2 regions of the Rhizobium sp. ERR 942 genome follow, and region 2 is predicted to be linked to the other one. Evidence: riboswitches for the same ligand, from Rfam matches in the RefSeq annotation. Region 2 holds a riboswitch; the other holds the start of a gene.
What was found. A riboswitch is a leader RNA that binds a small molecule or an ion and turns the genes downstream of it on or off. The one in region 2 is predicted to bind S-adenosylmethionine.
Positions count from the first base shown of each region.

Region 1 (9,031 bases), on a different contig from region 2:
TTACGGTTCGAGCGAGGCGAGGGCGTCTGGCTGGTCACCGAAAATGGCGAGCGTTACCTCGATTTCGCGGCCGGCGTCGCGGTCAACTCGCTCGGTCACGCCCATCCTCATCTCGTCGCCGAGCTGAAGGCACAGGCCGACAAGGTCTGGCACCTGTCGAACCTCTACGAGGTGCCCGGTCAGGAGAAGCTGTCGAAGCGGCTGACGGAAGCGACCTTCGCCGACAAGGTATTCTTCACCAATTCGGGCGCCGAGGCGCTGGAATGCGCCATCAAGACGGCGCGGCGCTATCAATTCGCCAAGGGGCATCCCGAAAAGTTCCACATCATCACCTTCGAGGGCGCCTTCCACGGCCGCACCATCGCGACCATCGCCGCCGGCGGCCAGGAGAAATATATCGAGGGCTTCGGGCCTAAGGCACCGGGTTTTGACCAAGTGCAGTTCGGTGATCTCGATGCCGTGCGTGCCGCCATCACGGATGCGACAGCCGGGATCCTGATCGAGCCGGTCCAGGGCGAGGGCGGCATCCGTCCGGCCACCAACGAATTCCTGCGCGGGCTGCGTGAGATCTGCGACGAACACGGCCTGCTGCTGATCCTCGACGAAGTACAGTGTGGCGTCGGTCGCACTGGCAAGCTTTTCGCCTATGAATGGGCCGGCATCAAGCCTGATATCATGGCTGTCGCCAAGGGCATCGGCGGTGGCTTCCCGCTCGGTGCATGCCTTGCGACGGCGGAAGCCGCCTCAGGCATGAAGGCGGGCACCCACGGCTCGACCTATGGCGGCAATCCGCTTGCCATGGCGGTCGGAAATGCCGTTCTCGATATCGTGCTTGCCGAAGGCTTCCTGCAGCATGTGCGCGATGTCTCGCTGGTCTTCCGCCAGGGGCTCGCTTCGCTCAAGGATCGTTTTCCTGACATCATCGAGGACGTTCGCGGCGAAGGTCTGATGCTCGGCATCAAGGCGGCCATTCCGCAGGCAGAGCTACTGCAGGCTATCCGTGCCGAGCATCTGCTCGGCGTGCCGGCCGGCGATAACGTCATCCGCCTTCTGCCGCCGCTGGTCGTCACCGCCGAAGAAGCACGCGAAGGTCTTGCCCGCCTGGAGCGTGCCGCCGAGCGTGCGCGCGCTGCCCGCACCAAGAAATCGGCTTGAGTTCAACGCCCGCTGACGGGGCGTTCCTGCCCACGCGGGCGTTATTGTTTTTTCTGGAGCACAGGTAAGGACATGGCTTCTCCGAAACACTTTCTCGACCTCTCTGCCGTTCCGGCGGCCGATCTGCGCAACATCATCGATGACGCGATCGTGCGAAAGAGCGCGCAGAAGGCCGGCACTGCCGACAAGCCGCTCGCCGGCAAGATGCTGGCGATGATCTTCGAGAAGCCGTCCACCCGAACCCGCGTTTCCTTCGATGTCGGCATGCGACAGCTGGGCGGCGAGACGCTGTTCCTCTCCGGCACCGAAATGCAGCTTGGCCGCGCCGAAACGATCGGCGATACGGCCAAGGTGCTGTCGCGCTATGTCGATGCCATCATGATCCGCACGACCGATCATTCGCGCCTGCTGGAGCTGGCGGAACATGCGACGGTTCCCGTCATCAATGCGCTGACCGACGATACGCATCCTTGCCAGATCATGGCCGACATCATGACCTTCGAAGAGCATCGCGGCCCGATCAAGGGCAAGACGCTCGCCTGGACGGGCGACGGCAACAACGTGCTGCATTCGCTGATCGAAGGGGCCGCGCGCTTCGGCTATCGCATGAATATGGCGGTACCCCTTGGCTCCGAGCCGAAGGATCACTATCTGAACTGGGCCCGCAACGAGGGCGCCGAAATCATGCTCTCGCATGATGCAGACCGTGCGGTCGCCGGCGCCGATTGCGTGGTAACCGATACCTGGGTTTCCATGAATCAGGAGCACCGGGCACGCGGTCACAACGTCTTCCAGCCCTATCAGGTCAACAAGGCTTTGATGGCACAGGCCGGCAAAGACGCTTTGTTCATGCATTGCCTGCCCGCCCATCGCGGAGAGGAAGTGACGGACGAGGTGATCGATGGCCCGCAATCCGTTGTCTTCGATGAGGCGGAAAACCGCCTTCATGCGCAAAAGTCGATTCTTGCTTGGTGCCTGGGCGCGATCTGAAGATATTAAACCGCGTCTCAAGGGCGCGGGCGCAGTAGGAGTAAAGCAATGGCCGAAAATGCCGCCTCGCTGGGTCAGTTCGATTTCGCCGGTGACGATCATGTCGTTCCCTTCCAGGTGGAAGGTTTGGACGTGCGCGGCCGTGCCGTACAGCTCGGTCCGCTGCTGGACGCGATCCTTGCCCGGCATGACTATCCGACGCCGGTTGCACGCCTTCTGGCCGAGGCCATCGTCCTGACCGTCCTGCTCGGCACGTCGCTGAAATTCGAAGGCAAGTTTACCGTACAGACCAAGAGCGACGGTCCCGTCGACCTTCTGGTTGCCGATTTCACGACGCCGGAAAACGTTCGCGCCTATGCCCGTTTCGACGAAGAAGCACTGGAAAAGGCAGTTGCCGAAGGCCGGACCGAGCCGGAACAGCTGCTCGGCAAAGGCGTCCTCGCCTTCACCATCGATCAGGGCCGTTTCAGCCAGCCCTATCAGGGCATTGTCGCGCTTGATGGCGCCTCGCTCGAGGAGATTGCCGGCACCTATTTCCGCCAGTCGGAGCAGATCCCGACGCGCGTGCGTCTGGGGGCGGCAGAACTTTTCGACCGTGATGAGAACGGCAAGCCGCGTCACCGCTGGCGGGCCGGTGGCCTGATCGCGCAGTTCCTGCCCGAAGCGCCCGAGCGTATGCGTCAGCCGGACCTGCATGGCGGTGACGGAGATACCGGCGTGCGCGATCATGTCGAAGACGATGCCTGGGCGGAGGCACGCAGCCTGGTGGAAACCATCGATGCCGATGAGCTGACGGATCCGCAGGTTGGCACCGAGCGCCTTCTCTATCGCCTGTTCCACGAGCGTGGCGTACGCGTCTACGAGCCGAAGGCCGTCTATGACCGCTGTTCGTGCTCGCGCGACAAGCTGAAGGGCGTCTTGAAGGGCTTCACGGCCGAGGAGATCGAGGCCAGCCAGGACAATGGCGAGATCGCCGTCACTTGTGAATTCTGCTCCACGACGTATCGCTTCGAAGTGTCGGAGATAGAGGCGGCCTGATGTTGCCGATTTTGGCGGCTCAGTTCAGCGTGCGCAACAGGTTGGGCGTGTCCAGAGAAAAGGCGGGGATCTTGACATGGAATTGCTCCCCGTCGTCCGTTTCCATCTGGTAATGGCCGAACATCATGCCTGACGGCGTATCCAGCGGGCAGCCCGATGAATATTCATAGGTATCGCCGGGTTTCAGATGCGGCTGCTCGCCGACGACGCCCGGCCCCGTCACCTCATCCACCATGCCGTTCATGTCGGTAATGTGCCAGTAGCGCGTCACCAGCTTCACGGCCTTCTTCGAATGGTTGGATATGACGATGCGGTATCCCCAGACATAGCGATCGTCGTCCGGATCGGATTGCTCCTCCAGATAAAAAGGTTCGACGACAACCTCGATGTCGCGTGTTAGGGCGCGATACATGCCTGATACCTTGCCACTGCCCTGAAGCGCCGAGCGCTTCTCCAAGCCTCACTGCCGCTTCAGCATTTCCACATTCGCGGCATATTATCCGCATTCCACCACCCCCGCCAAGAGCGGGATATCTAGCGGTATCCTATAACCAGCCCGCTCCGTCAAGGAACGGCGTGATGAAAACTTGCGTGAACGGGTAGAGCCTTCCCAGCATTTAGCTATTACAGCTAATAACAAAGGTTAACGAGACGTCGAAAGAAGTATCTCAAATCGTCTGTCATTTGGTATTCTCTGACATGAAGCCTCTCTCCACTTTTGGTGAGAAGAAACGCTTGCCGCAGCCAAAGGTGCACTTGTAGGTTGCCCGTCATATCTGCAGCCCGCCGATCAAAATCTCCAGCTCATATAATTCCTCATTTCATCTTATGTTCCCTGGGGGGTGTGACCGCAATTTTCATCGGAAGGCATTTCGGCTATCATCTGATTCTGGCATGGCCCGTGCCTCCCCCCTCCATTCGGGAAAGTATATTTCATGCGGGGCCGTCGATATCAAAACCGACTGTTTGAGCGCCTGGCATAAGGAGGGGTTGCGGTCATTGCTCGCAATAGGAGGTTTAGATGAGGCTTTCTGCCCCTGTTTATCATTTAAAGCGCAAGGCTAGGCTCCTGTCTCGCCAGCAGAAAATCCCCTTGCACGCCGCGCTGGATCGCGTCGCGGCTGGCGAAGGCTTTGCGGGCTGGAGCTTGCTCGTAAGCAAAACGAGCTCAGCTGTGCCCATCGGTGAGCTATATTCGCGTCTGAGCCCGGGCGATCTGGTGCTGATCGGCGCGCGGCGCGGTCATGGCAAGACCCTAATGAGCTTGCGGCTCGCCGTCGAAGCCATGAAGGCTGGCAATCGCGGTGTTTTCTTCACGCTGGAGGACACGGAAAAGGTCGTCCTGGACCGTTTTCCGGTGATCGGTGCCGATTATGCGGAATTTGCCGATCTGTTCGAATTCGACAATTCAGATGCCATCAGCGCCGATTATATCGTCGAGAGGCTGGCCGGTGCGCCGCGTGGCACGTTGGCGGTCGTCGATTTTCTGCAACTGCTCGATCAGAAGCGGGAAAAACCGGAGCTGATGATCCAGGTCCGGGCGCTGAAGGCGTTTGCGCGCGCCAGAGGCGTGATCGTCGTCTTTGTCTCGCAGATCGACCGTTCCTATGATCCGGCGCTGAAACCAGTGCCCGATCTCTCGGATGTTCGCCTGCCGAATCCGCTGGATCTCAAGCTGTTCGATAAAATGGTCTTTCTGAACAACGTCTGGTTGAATTCAAGGCCGCTAGCTGACGAGCTACCCTATCTCTCGCGAGATTGCCCGATGAGGGCAGGTCGAGCCGCCCGGAAAAATCCGGGCGGCTCGATTGATATCAGGCGGAAACCTGCTCGAGCGCGCGGGCGAAGTCCTCGACCAGATCCGCGCTGTCCTCGATGCCGGCGGAGAAGCGCACGGTGCCCGGCGAAATGCCGAGCTCGGCGCGGGCTTCGTCGGTGAGGTTCTTGTGCGTCGTGGTGGCAGGATGGGTGATCAGGCTCTTCGAGTCGCCGAGATTGTTGGAAATCTTGACGATCTCCAGCGCATTCTGCAGCTTGAAGGCCGCTTCCTTCCCGCCCTTGAGCTCGAAGGCGACCAGCGTAGAGCCGCCGCTCATCTGCTTGGCGATGATATCGGCCTGCGGATGGTCCTTGCGGCCTGGATAGATCACGCGGGCGACCTTGTTCGTCTGCTCGGCGAGGAAATCGGCAACCTTGGAGGCGTTCGCCGTCTGCTGCGCAACGCGCAGCGGCAGCGTCTCAATGCCTTTCAGCAGCGTCCAGGCGGTAAAGGGAGACATGGCCGGGCCGGTATGGCGGAAATAGTCCTGCAGGTTCTCGTCGATCCACTGCTTGTCGGAGAGGATGACGCCGCCGAGAGAACGGCCCTGGCCGTCGATATGCTTGGTGGCGGAATAGACGACGATATGGGCGCCAAGTTCTAGCGGCTTTTGGAAGAGCGGCGTCGCGAAGACGTTGTCGACCACGACCTTCGCGCCGATCTGGTTGGCGAGCTTGGCGACGGCGGCAATATCGACCACTTCCAGCGTCGGGTTGGTCGGGCTTTCGAGGAAGAACACCTTGGTGTTCGGGCGGATGGCCTTTTCCCAGTTCTCGGTAAAGCGGCCGTCGACCAGCGTGCATTCGATGCCGTATTTCGGCGCCAGCGTCTCGACCACCCAGCGGCAGGAGCCGAAGAGGGCTCGGGCAGCGACGATATGATCACCGGCCTTCAGCTGGCAGAGGATGGCAGCGGAGACGGCGGCCATGCCGGACGCGGTGGCGCGAGCGTCTTCAGCACCTTCCAGCGCGCACATGCGCTTTTCGAACATGTCGTTGGTGGGGCTGCCGTAACGGGCGTAGATAAAGCCGTCCGTCTCGCCCTTGAAGCGGGCTTCCGCCGCTTCCGAGGTCTCATAGACGAAGCCCTGGGTCAGATAGATTGCTTCGGAGGTCTCGCCGAATTGCGAACGGAGCGTTCCGTTGTGTACGAGCTGGGTTGCGGGGCGCCAAGTCTTGCTCATGCCATCACCACTTTCAAAACAAAAAAACCGGTCGCGAAAGCAGACCGGTTCAACCCCGGTCTTTTTAGCCATTTGTTTAACGTGGCTGCAAGCCGACCGGCCAAATCACCACGGGATAAGTTGCAATACTGCCGTTGACGGCTTGCGTCAATTCCCCGAGTTTGGTTTTGTCTGCGACAAATTATGAGAGAAGCATGATGGCTCGCAATACTGGAATTTTGGCCGATCGCGCCATCGCAGCGCTGTTTGAAACGGGGCGGCTGACGAGCGAGAGAGAACTGGATGTCGATCAGATCCAGCCGGCAAGCCTTGACCTGCGGCTCGGCTCGCATGCCTTCCGCGTCCGCGCCAGCTTCATGCCCGGTCCATCACATCTCGTCGCCGACAAGCTCGACCGGCTGAAACTGCATGTGGTCGATCTCTCTGAAGGCGCGGTGCTGGAAACGGGCTGCGTCTATATTGTGCCGCTGATGGAGCGGCTGGATCTACCCGAGGATATGTCGGCCTCCGCCAATCCGAAGAGCTCGACCGGCCGTCTCGACATCTTCACCCGCGTCATCACCGACCGGGCGCAGGAGTTCGACAAGATCCCGGCCGGCTATTCCGGCCCGCTCTATCTCGAAATCAGCCCGCGCACCTTCCCGATCGTCGTTCGCCGCGGTTCGCGCCTGTCGCAGATCCGCTTCCGCGTCGGCCAGGCCCTGCTCACCGAGCCGGAACTGCTGGCGCTACACGAGAGCGAGACGCTGGTCGCCAGCAAGAAGCCGAATATCACCGGCGGCGGCATCGCGCTCTCGATCGATCTTGCCGGCGACAAGGAAGGCCTGATCGGCTATCGCGGCAAGCACCATACCGCCGTCGTCGACGTCGACAAAAAGGCCCAGCACGATATTTTCGATTTTTGGGAACCGCTCTATAGCCGCGGCCGCACCGAGCTGATCCTCGATCCCGATGAATTCTACATCCTCGTCTCGCGCGAGGCTGTGCATGTGCCGCCGCATTTCGCCGCCGAGATGACGCCGTTCGATCCGCTGGTCGGCGAATTCCGCGTCCACTATGCCGGCTTCTTCGATCCCGGCTTCGGCCATGCCCCGGCCGGCGGCCGCGGCAGCCGCGCCGTGCTTGAAGTGCGCAGCCACGAAGTGCCCTTCATCCTCGAGGATGGCCAGATCGTCGGTCGCCTGATCTATGAACACATGCTGGAACAGCCAAGCAGCCTCTACGGCTCTGGCCTCGGCTCGAACTACCAGGCACAGGGTCTGAAGCTCTCCAAGCACTTCCGGCTTTGATCGATTGCCGACCGGCCTTGACAGAGGCCGGTAACTGTTGGACATCTCACGATGTCAGGCGGGTGTAGCTCAATGGTAGAGCAGCAGCTTCCCAAGCTGAATACGAGGGTTCGATTCCCTTCACCCGCTCCATACTTTTCACGCCAGAAGCGGTCTCTTCGTTTTCAGCGTTTCCTTCAGCGCTTCCCCAAAAATTGCGATCGGACGGGCAAGCCGCCCCGCCGGCGGGCGATGCACCAGCCAGTTGACGACCTTCGGGCTGAAATCCGGGGCTTCGACGATTTCGACCAAATCGCGCCAGCGGCTGTCCGCTAGTGCGGCCGGCGTCAAGACGCCGATGCCGAGACCGCGCGCGACCAGCGACATTCTGAGATCGGCGCTCATGGCCTCGACGCCTACGTCGAAGGGCAGGCGTTCGGCTTCGAAGCGATGCTGAATGAAGGCGCGAAAGCCGCAGCCGCTCTGGTTCATGATCCAGGGGAAGCGGGAGAGATCTTCCAATCTCGGTTCCTTGGGGACGCCCAGCGACGGTGCCGCGACGAGAATGACGGCATGGACTCCGAGCATCTCGCCGACGACATTATCCGGCGGCTGCAGCCCTTCCGCCAGGCAGACGGTTGCCGCATCGAGCTGACTGTGAGCGACTTGTTCGATCAGTTGCGGCGACCAGCCGGTGACGACGCGCAGCGTCAATTGCGGAAACTGGCCGCGTAACTCGTCGAGCGGGGCCGATAAGGCCGCTTCGGAGAGATAAGGCATGATCCCGAGACGGAATTCGCCGCCGATTGTGCCGCCGGGCGAAACGCCTGCCTTCAGATCGTCGAGCGAGCGAAGCACGCGGCGCCCATGCTCATAGGCCTCGCGTCCTGCCGCCGTTGGCCGCAAGGGCTTCGACTGCCGGTCGAGCAGCGCAATGCCGAGGCTGTCTTCCAGGTTCTGTATGCGGCGGGTGATGCCTGGCTGGGTCAGATTGATGCGCGCGGAGGCGGCAACGATCGAACCTGTTTCCACCACTGCGACGAAGGCTTCCAGGTCATGAATGTTCATGCTTGGCTCGCATAATCATTATTAGTTCATTTCAATTGCCGCATTATGCAATAAAGCGATAATGATTGCTATCTTTATTATCAGAAATTATTGGAGAGATCATGTCGCAAGTCCCGGAATGCATCACGCGCGAGCCGGAGGAAGCGGTTTCCGCAGCAACAGCCGCTCCCTCGACCTTGTTGTTTGCCATTGCGACCGGCGTCATTATCATCAATCTCTTCGCACCTCAGACGCTGGTCGGCATCATCGGCCCATCGCTCGGCTTTTCCGAAAGCGGTGCCGGCCTGGTGGCCATGGCCTCGCTGCTTGGCTATGCCGCCGGCCTGTTCTTTCTGGTGCCGCTGGCGGACCTTATGGAGAACCGGCAGCTGGTGCTGCGCATGCTCCTTTCGGCTCTGGTCATGGCCGTTGCCGCCGCCTTCGCGCCGACCGGCTGGAGCCTGTTGATCTTCCTCTTCCTTCTGGGAGCGGCCTGCTCCGCCATCCAGATCCTCGTGCCGATCGCGGCAG
Region 1 covers NZ_VIUA01000006.1:226,561-235,591, forward strand. Annotated here, with positions in the region: gene FBZ97_RS24425 (aspartate aminotransferase family protein) at 1-1,155, shown strand, start outside; gene argF (ornithine carbamoyltransferase) at 1,228-2,145, shown strand; gene FBZ97_RS24435 (Hsp33 family molecular chaperone) at 2,194-3,183, shown strand; gene apaG (Co2+/Mg2+ efflux protein ApaG) at 3,203-3,595, opposite strand; partial or broken gene FBZ97_RS24445 (DNA helicase) at 4,205-4,885, shown strand; gene FBZ97_RS24450 (O-succinylhomoserine sulfhydrylase) at 4,998-6,185, opposite strand; SAM riboswitch at 6,229-6,307, opposite strand; gene FBZ97_RS24455 (2'-deoxycytidine 5'-triphosphate deaminase) at 6,380-7,474, shown strand; tRNA gene FBZ97_RS24460 (tRNA-Gly) at 7,533-7,606, shown strand; gene FBZ97_RS24465 (LysR family transcriptional regulator) at 7,613-8,521, opposite strand; gene FBZ97_RS24470 (MFS transporter) at 8,623-9,031, shown strand, end outside.
Region 1: linked by a shared signal. The riboswitch ahead of FBZ97_RS24450 (O-succinylhomoserine sulfhydrylase) and the one ahead of metA (homoserine O-succinyltransferase) in region 2 are both predicted to bind S-adenosylmethionine.

Region 2 (9,031 bases):
CATTGGCCAGCTCGACGCCGCAGGCATAGAGCTCGAAACGCTCGGCAACGCGATGATCCCTGGCCGATGGCCGCGCAAGCGCCGCCTCAGAAACGGGATATTCGTCGAGAATGGTGGCGCGTCCGAAGCCCAGATTCGGCTCGATCTTCTCCACCAATACGCGGCTGAAAAGATCCTGCCACAGATCGTCGTCGGCAACGCGAATGCCCGCCTTGCGCACATCCGCCGCCAGGCGCTCGCGATCCGTCGATCCGTCGAGACCGATGGAGGCGAAGAGATCGATACCGGCATATCGTTCGAAGGCGGCCGCGACGCTGATTCGCTCGGGCGGGAGAAATGGATCGATCTCCGCGCCGCGGTAGCTGAGTTTCTTCGCCCCGACCGTCTCGGCCGCCAGCGCCAGCAGCGCGGCACAATCCACCATCAGGATTTCGTAGCTCTCTCCTGCCCGATACCATTCCAGCATGGTGAATTCCGGATGGTGCAGCGGCCCACGCTCGCGATTGCGATAGACATGGGCAAAGCAGGCAATGCGTTCTTCACCTGCCGCAAGCAGCTTCTTGCAGGCAAATTCGGGTGATGTATGCAGATAAAGTGGCGATGCCTTGCCGTCGGTGGTCAGCGCCTCGGTCTCGAAAGCATGCAGATGAGCCTCGTTGCCGGGCGACACCTGCAGCGTTGCCGTATCCACCTCGATGAAGTCGTTGCGCGTGAAGAAAGTCCGCAGCGCCGCCTGGATGGCATTGCGGCCGATCAGGAACGGCCGCCGGTCCGCATGGACATTGCGGGTCCACCAGGGGGACGCTTTGCTCGTCTTTGGCTTCATTCCTAGCTTTCTTCAGGGCACCGGCCGCCTTGGGGGTGGCTATTTCCGTTGATTTAGGGTAGTTGCGCCCCCAAGCAAACAAAAGCTGCGTCTCGGAGAGCATTTCGACAGTCCCTCTACGACGCAAAAGGCAGCGTTACAAGGAAGTCTTATGGTCAAGGTCATCGCCTCTTCGGTCCGCAAGGGCAACGTTCTCGACGTCGACGGCAAGCTCTACGTCGTTCTCACCGCACAGAACTTTCATCCGGGCAAGGGTACGCCGGTCACGCAGGTCGACATGCGCCGCATCGTCGACGGCGTGAAGGTGTCCGAGCGTTGGCGCACCACCGAGCAGGTCGAGCGCGCCTTCGTCGAAGACGTGAACTTCCAGTACCTCTATGAAGACGGTGAAGGCTTCCACTTCATGAACCCGGCCACCTACGACCAGGTCGTCGTCGATGCCGAAACCATGGGCGACCAGAAGGCCTACCTTCAGGAAGGCATGACATGCATCCTGTCGATCCATGAAGGCGTTCCGCTGGCACTCGAACTGCCGCGCCACGTTACGCTCGAGATCACCGAGACCGAGCCGGTCGTCAAGGGCCAGACGGCGTCCTCGTCCTACAAGCCCGCCATGCTCTCGAACGGCGTGCGCACCATGGTTCCGCCGCACATCAACGCCGGCACCCGCGTCGTCATCGCAACGGAAGACAATTCCTACGTCGAGCGCGCCAAGGACTGAGCCTCGGCCACCTGCTTGCATGAAGAACGCCTCGTCCTGGTGACGGGGCGTTTTGCGTTTTGGGAGAATTGAAGCCGGAGGGGCAGCGACTGCGCCAAGACTTGCCGTACCGCCCTGGTTGCGGTGGACCTGGTTATGGCGCACTGGCCTTTTTCTCATCCACCTGCGCCGCACCGGTAGTTTCGGAAGGCGTTTGCATATCGGTGCTGTGCTCATGCGGAGCCAGGGACTGCAGATGCAGGACGCGCGGCGACATGGCGTGCATGAAGGCGTCGGAGCGGCCGATATAGATAAGGGTTGCATCTTCCAGCTCGGCCAGCAGAGCAAAGGCCTTCGCCTGAACCTCGGCCTCCAGCCCTTCCAAGGCATCATCGAAGACGACCCATTTCGGCTTTGCGAGCAGCAAGTGGGCAAAACCGACGGCTTTCTGCTCTTCGGTATCGAGCAATCGATCCCAGCGAGCCTGCGTATCGAGACGGCTCTTCAGACGGCCAAGCCCTACCTTGTCGATGACGGCATCGACGGCGGCATCGTCATAGGCGTCCCGATCGTCCGGAAAACAGATTGCCTCCCTGAGGGTGCCGGTCGGCACATAGGGCGTGTGCGGCACGAACAGCATGTCGTCCATCGGCGGCAGGCTGACCGTGCCGGAACCGCTATACCATTGATGCGCCAGCACCTCGAACAGCAGCCTGCGGTTCACGCCGTGATCGCCGTTGATCATCACATGCTCGCCGGCATTGATCGTGACCGTACCCTCCGCGATCCGGAAGCCGTTTTCCGTCGCCTCGTCGCTGGTCTTCGTCGAAATCTCCAGATCGGTCCAGACCATCGTGCCCGGCGCCGCCTTTTCGAAGACGAGGGTGTGCGGCATCGGCATTTTATCGTCCATTTCCGTCAGTGCCTTGCGGAAATCGGTCACGCGCATCAGCGTCGCACGCCATTCGGCAATCGGGCCGAAATTGGCGACATACCAGCGCAGCGCGGAATTGACCTGATTGAAGGCGCCGACGGCCACCATCAGCTGACCGAAGGTCAGGCCGCCGGAGAAATAGGCGGGCGCGGCAACGAGGATGGGAATGATCAGCACCAGCCAGCCATAGCCGGCCGAAACCCAGGTGAGATTGGTATTGGCGATGGCAAGCTGACGGATGACAGCAAGCACGGCCGATATGTCGAGATTGATCCGCCGGCGCTCGTTCTCCTCGCCTCCGGCGATGGTGATTGCCGGCATATGCTCATTGGCATGCATGAGCGCGAAGCGCAGCTCGGCTTCCTTCGAATAGCGGTCTGCATTCAATCTCACCAGACGCCGGCCAACAAATTGGCTGAGGAAAGAGGCGGATCCGGCATAGAGGATTGCCGCCCAGACCATGTAGCCGGGAATGGAGAAGCTCATGCCCCGGAGGTGAAAGACCATGCCGCTGGAGAGCTCCCAGAGCACGCCGATGAAGCTCAAAAGCAGGATCGTCGCCTGTACCAGTCCAATGGCAAGCCCCGTCGAGCTTTCGGCAAGATTGCGGGCGTCCTCATGCAACCGCTGGTCGGGATTGACGCCGATCAGGCCGGAGGAGGCAAGACGAAGCGCACGCTTGGCCTGCAGCCATTGATCGACCAGATCGCGCGCCAGCCCCTCACGCATGTAGAGCGCGGTCATCTGGTTGAGCCAGGCCTGAACGACATTGAGGACCAGCAGCGAGCCGGCGATGATGCCGAAGACGCCGAGCTGATGGAAGAAAGCGGAAATATCGCGCCTTGCCAGCGAATCGTAGAAGGGCGCATTCCAGTTGTTGAGCAGCACCTGGACATAGGCCGTGACCAGAATGATCACGAAAAGCGCGATGGTCAGGGAAATGATCTTGATGCGAACAGCCGAATTCCAGAAAGCGGAGAACATCATCCTCAGCCGAAAGAAAAGGCTCAAATCGTATCCGACCTGTTCATTTCCCTGGATATTCGGCTTGGCTTGCTTTTCAACTGCCATCAGCACTTCCCTGCGACGCGTCCCGTCAGTTAATCATGACCCGCCCTCATGTCCACCCTTGCAATAGATCGGTGGGATCACATTCCTATATACACGGTTTCGCGTCTTGAACCGAATAAGGTCAGCAATTAGCTTGCGCTCGAAAGATTGAGAAAGCCTTCCGATGCAATTCCAGGGAACCGCCGACTATATCGCCGACAAGGATCTGATGGTCGCCGTCAATGCCGCCATAAGGTTGGAGCGTCCGCTTCTCGTAAAGGGCGAACCTGGTACGGGCAAGACCGAACTTGCACGCCAGGTGGCGGCCGCGCTCGGTCTCGACCTGATCGAGTGGAATGTCAAATCGACGACGAAAGCCCAGCAGGGTCTCTACGAATATGATGCGGTTTCACGCCTGCGCGACAGCCAGCTTAGCGACGTCAGAGTTCATGATGTCAGGAACTATATCCGCCAGGGCAAGCTCTGGCAGGCCTTCACCTCGCTGAAGAAGTGCGTGCTGCTGATCGACGAGATCGACAAGGCCGATATCGAATTCCCGAACGATCTCCTGCAGGAACTCGACCGCATGGAATTCCATGTCTACGAGACCGGGGAGACCATCCGGGCCGCGATCCGCCCGATCGTCATCATCACCTCGAACAACGAGAAGGAACTGCCGGACGCCTTCCTGCGCCGCTGTTTCTTCCACTATATCCGCTTTCCCGACATGGAGACGCTGAAGCGCATCGTCGAGGTGCATTATCCCGGCATCAAGCAGGCGCTCGTTCATGCGGCACTGACGCAATTCTTCGAAATCCGCGACGTGCCTGGCCTGAAGAAGAAGCCTTCGACCTCCGAAGCGCTCGACTGGATTCGCCTGCTTGTTACAGACGATATCGATCCCGAAACGCTACGCGCCGATGCGAAGAACGCGTTGCCGAAACTGCATGGCGCGCTTCTGAAGAACGAGCAGGACGTGCATCTGTTCGAGCGGCTGGCTTTCATGGTGCGAGGGCAAGGGAAGTGATTCAGTCGGATGCCGCGCTTTCCGCGCATAAAACTGCGGAACCCTTCTCCAAGGGATAACGAGATCATCACCCGCCCTCGCCCTTCGAGGCTCCGGCTTTTAGCCTCCGCACCTCAGGGTGAGGTCTGATCTCTTGTATCTCGGCTCGAATCCTCTCCGCCTCACCCTGAGGTGCCCTGGCGTTGAAGCGTCAGCGTAAAGGCCAGGGCCTCGAAGGGAGAGGCGGCCCGCTGGGGTTTGCCCCATTGACCCGCGGAGATGTCGGGTTTATGAAATTTCCCTCGTGGTGATTTGGCCGGCCGGCTTGCAGCCACGTTAAATAAGTCGCTAAAGGGCCGCGTGCGGACCGGTAGCGATTCTTATCGCGGCCGGTTTTTTTGTATTTGGCGAGTGAAACGATGCCCATCAAGATTCCCGATACGCTCCCCGCGTTTGAAACCCTCCAGAATGAGGGTGTGCGGGTGATGACCGAAACGGTGGCGTTCCGACAGGATATCCGCCCCCTTCAGATCGGGCTTCTCAACCTCATGCCGAACAAGATCAAGACCGAGATCCAGATGGCGCGCCTGGTCGGCGCATCGCCGCTGCAGGTGGAGTTTTCGCTGGTGCGCGTTGGCGGCCACAAGGCCAAGAACACCTCGCAGGAGCATCTGCTTGCTTTCTACGAGACGTGGGAAGAAGTGAAGCACCGCAAGTTCGACGGCTTCATCATAACCGGCGCACCGATCGAGCTGCTGGAATATGAGGACGTCACCTACTGGAACGAGATGCAGGAGATCTTGGACTGGACGACCACCAACGTCCATTCGACGATGAACGTCTGCTGGGGGGCGATGGCGGCGATCTACCATTTCCACAAGGTGCCGAAATATACGCTGACGGAGAAGGCTTTTGGCGTCTATCGCCACCAGAACCTGAAGCCCTCTTCGGTCTATCTCAACGGCTTTTCCGACGATTTCGCCATTCCGGTGTCCCGCTGGACCGAAGTGCGCCGCGCAGACATCGAAAAAGTGCCCGGCCTGGAAATCCTGATGGACTCGAGCGAGATGGGCGTCTGTCTCGTGCACGAACAAGCCTGCAACCGGCTCTACATGTTCAATCACGTGGAGTATGATTCCACGTCGCTGGCGGACGAGTATTTCCGGGATGTGAATGCGGGCGTGCCGATCAAGATGCCGCACAACTACTTCCCGCATAACGATCCGGAAATTCCTCCGCAAAACCGGTGGCGCAGCCACGCGCATCTGTTCTTCGGCAACTGGATCAACGAGATCTACCAGACCACGCCGTATGATCTGGAGGAGATCGGCCAGGAAAGGACGTGAGGCTTGTTCATTCCCTTCTTCCTGAAACTTAAGGAAGCGAAGGTTCCGGTGACGCTCCGGGAATTCCTCTCGCTGCTTGAGGGAATGGAAGAAGGGATTGCCGATTACGACGTGGAGGCCTTCTACTATTTGGCCCGCGCGACGCTAATTAAGGACGAACGCTTCATCGATCGCTTCGATCAGGTCTTCGCCGATTACTTTCGCGGCGTCGAGGCGATCGGCGGCAATGCCGACGGAGAAGCAATGGAGCCGACCGCCATTCCCGAGGAATGGCTGCGCAAACTTGCCGAGCGGCATCTGACCGAAGACGAAAGACGGCAGATCGAGGCGCTCGGCGGCTTCGACAAGCTGATGGAGACGCTGCGCGAACGGCTGGCCGAGCAGAAGGGCCGGCATCAGGGCGGCTCGAAATGGATTGGCACGGCAGGCACCTCGCCCTTCGGCGCCTACGGCTACAATCCGGAAGGCGTGCGCATCGGCCAGGAAACCTCGCGCCATCGCCGGGCGGTAAAAGTCTGGGATCGGCGCGACTTCAGGAATCTCGACGACGGCGTCGAGCTCGGCACCCGCAACATCAAGGTGGCGCTAAAGCGCCTGCGCCGCTGGGTGCGCGAGGGCGCGGCCGAGGAACTTGATCTTTCCGGCACGATCCGCTCCACCGCGGAGCATGGCTATCTCGATGTCCAGACACGGCCGGAACGCCGCAACGCGGTGAAGCTGCTGATGTTCTTCGATGTCGGCGGATCGATGGACGACCATATCCGCGTCGTGGAGGAACTCTTCTCCGCCGCCCGCGCGGAATTTCGCCACATGGAGTATTTTTACTTCCACAATTGCCTCTATGAAGGCGTGTGGAAGGACAATCGCCGCCGGCGCGTCGATATTACGGCAACGACCGACCTCATCCGCACCTTCGGTCCCGACTACCGCGTCGTCTTCGTCGGCGACGCATCCATGAGCCCCTATGAGATCACTCAGCCAGGCGGCTCGGTGGAGCACTGGAACAAGGAGGCCGGCGAGACCTGGCTCGCCCGCATGACCGGCCATTTCCGCAAATGCGTCTGGATCAATCCCGTGCCGGAAAGCTATTGGGGCCATACGACCTCGATCTCGATGATCCGCCGGCTGATGACCGATCGCATGTATCCCCTGACGCTCGGCGGGCTGGAGAGAGCGACAAGAGATTTGTCGCGCTGACTGATCAGCATTTGCATGCCGCAGCGCCACCAAATTACCACAACCATTTGTAGATAAAGAAGCACAGCAGATACCGTCCCAAATCGCTGCGGAAACTGGTGGAGATGTGCGTGCACCACGCTGTAAAATTACTTCTCTTCATCGCAATCACTTTGCTCGTCTCGCAGCAGGCAAGATCCGAGGAAGAGGACTTCTCCGGACAATGGGAACAGATCGACTCCAACGTGAGCGCCGGTGAAAAATGCCGCGTGGGAATAATCAGGCAAGGCAGATTCATGAGGATCAGCACGAACAACGGCTGGAGCGCCACCGCCGAGACGAGCAGCTACGGAAATTCCAACTACGCGGCAGGCATGGGACGTTGGAACTCCTACGTGGAAAAATACAGTCAAAAGGCGTTCTACATCCTTCTCGCCGTTCGCGGCGACAGGTTGATGGTGATCATGAAGACCGAAAAAGCGGATGGGTCGAACCAAATGATCAGAACGCTTTTCAGCAGACGGACAGCCAGCTCTCTTCACGATAAGCCGAACGGATCAGGACGAAATCGACCGCCTGTCTTATGCGCCTCACATTCACAGCATAGCCTGTCAGTCTAGCTATGGGCAAAGCCTAATCAGACCTTGATCCCTTTCCGCTTGCCCTTAAATTTCGCCTTCTGCCCGGTTGCGGAACGGCGCGAATGGAGGCAGGGTCTGACCTCGCATACTCAAAAGCAATGGATGAGCTGATATGACGGAAAGCACTTTGCAGCGGGAACATTTTGGGACGACGGCGGATGGGGAGACCGTTTATCGCGTCAAGATCGTCGGTGGCGGCCTGACCGCTCATATCATGTCCTGGGGCGCGGTCATCCAGGATCTGCGTCTTGATGGCCATGAGCCGGCGCTCCTGCTCGGTTTCGACAATTTCTCTGACTATCCGGCTCATTCCTCCTATTTCGGCGCCACGCCCGGCCGCTGCGCCAATCGCATCGGCGCCGGCCGCTTCACGCTCGACGGCAAGCAGTACCAGCTGGAGCTCAATGAGAAGGGCGTCACCCATCTGCATGGCGGCAAGAACAATATCGCCAAGCGCAACTGGACCATCGTCGAGCACGATACCGACCGCGTCGTCCTGAAGATCGTCGATCCCGATGGTCGTGCCGGCTATCCCGGCAATTGCACGATCCAGGCGACCTATTGGGTCCATGGCAATGGCGAACTGTCGGTCACCTACGAATCGACCACCGATCAGCCGACGCTCGCCAATGTCTGTCAGCACGCCTATTTCAATCTCGATGGCCGCGACGATGCACTTGGCCACGATATCATGATCGCCGCCGACCATTACACGCCGACCGATGACAAGCAGGTGCCGACCGGTGAGATCCGCTCCGTCGAAGGCACCGCCTTCGATTTCCGCGAGATGGCGCCGATGAAGCGCTTCGAAGGAAGCGAGCAGGCGCTTTACGACCACAATTTCTGCCTCTCGACCGAGCGTACCGCCAAGCGGTCCGTGGTCCTTGCCCGCAGCGTCAATTCCGGCGTCTCGCTCGAGGTGCGCACCACCGAGCCCGGCGTGCAGTTTTATACCGGTTTCAAGCTGGACGTGCCGGTTCCCGGCCATGACGGCCGCAAGATCGGCCCGTTTGCCGGTTTCTGCCTGGAAACGCAGGTTTGGCCCGACGCCATCAACCACCAAGGCTTCCCCAATGCCGTGCTCCGCCCGGGCGAGGTATTGCGGCAGGAAACGGATTATATCTTCACCAAGAACTGAGTTGGGCATGGCCCGCTCATTTGAAAGTCGGCCGGGCGTCCAAAGCGCCCGGCCGATTCTTTTTTGCGATGCGACCAGATTCACCTTGTGAATTGGTTCTAAATAGGTTCTATATAAACACCATGGATAGAACCAGTTTGATCCTCGAATTGAACAATCGCGGTTTGAGCGACGAGACCGCGAGCGGACCGCTTTACAAGCGCCTGGCGCAGGC
Region 2 covers NZ_VIUA01000005.1:292,414-301,444, reverse strand. Annotated here, with positions in the region: gene epmA (EF-P lysine aminoacylase EpmA) at 1-826, opposite strand, end outside; gene efp (elongation factor P) at 978-1,547, shown strand; gene FBZ97_RS21515 (ABC transporter ATP-binding protein/permease) at 1,681-3,531, opposite strand; gene FBZ97_RS21510 (MoxR family ATPase) at 3,695-4,537, shown strand; SAM riboswitch at 4,811-4,888, shown strand; gene metA (homoserine O-succinyltransferase) at 4,936-5,862, shown strand; gene FBZ97_RS21500 (VWA domain-containing protein) at 5,866-7,059, shown strand; gene FBZ97_RS21495 (hypothetical protein) at 7,170-7,658, shown strand; gene FBZ97_RS21490 (aldose epimerase family protein) at 7,792-8,817, shown strand; gene FBZ97_RS21485 (GntR family transcriptional regulator) at 8,940-9,031, shown strand, end outside.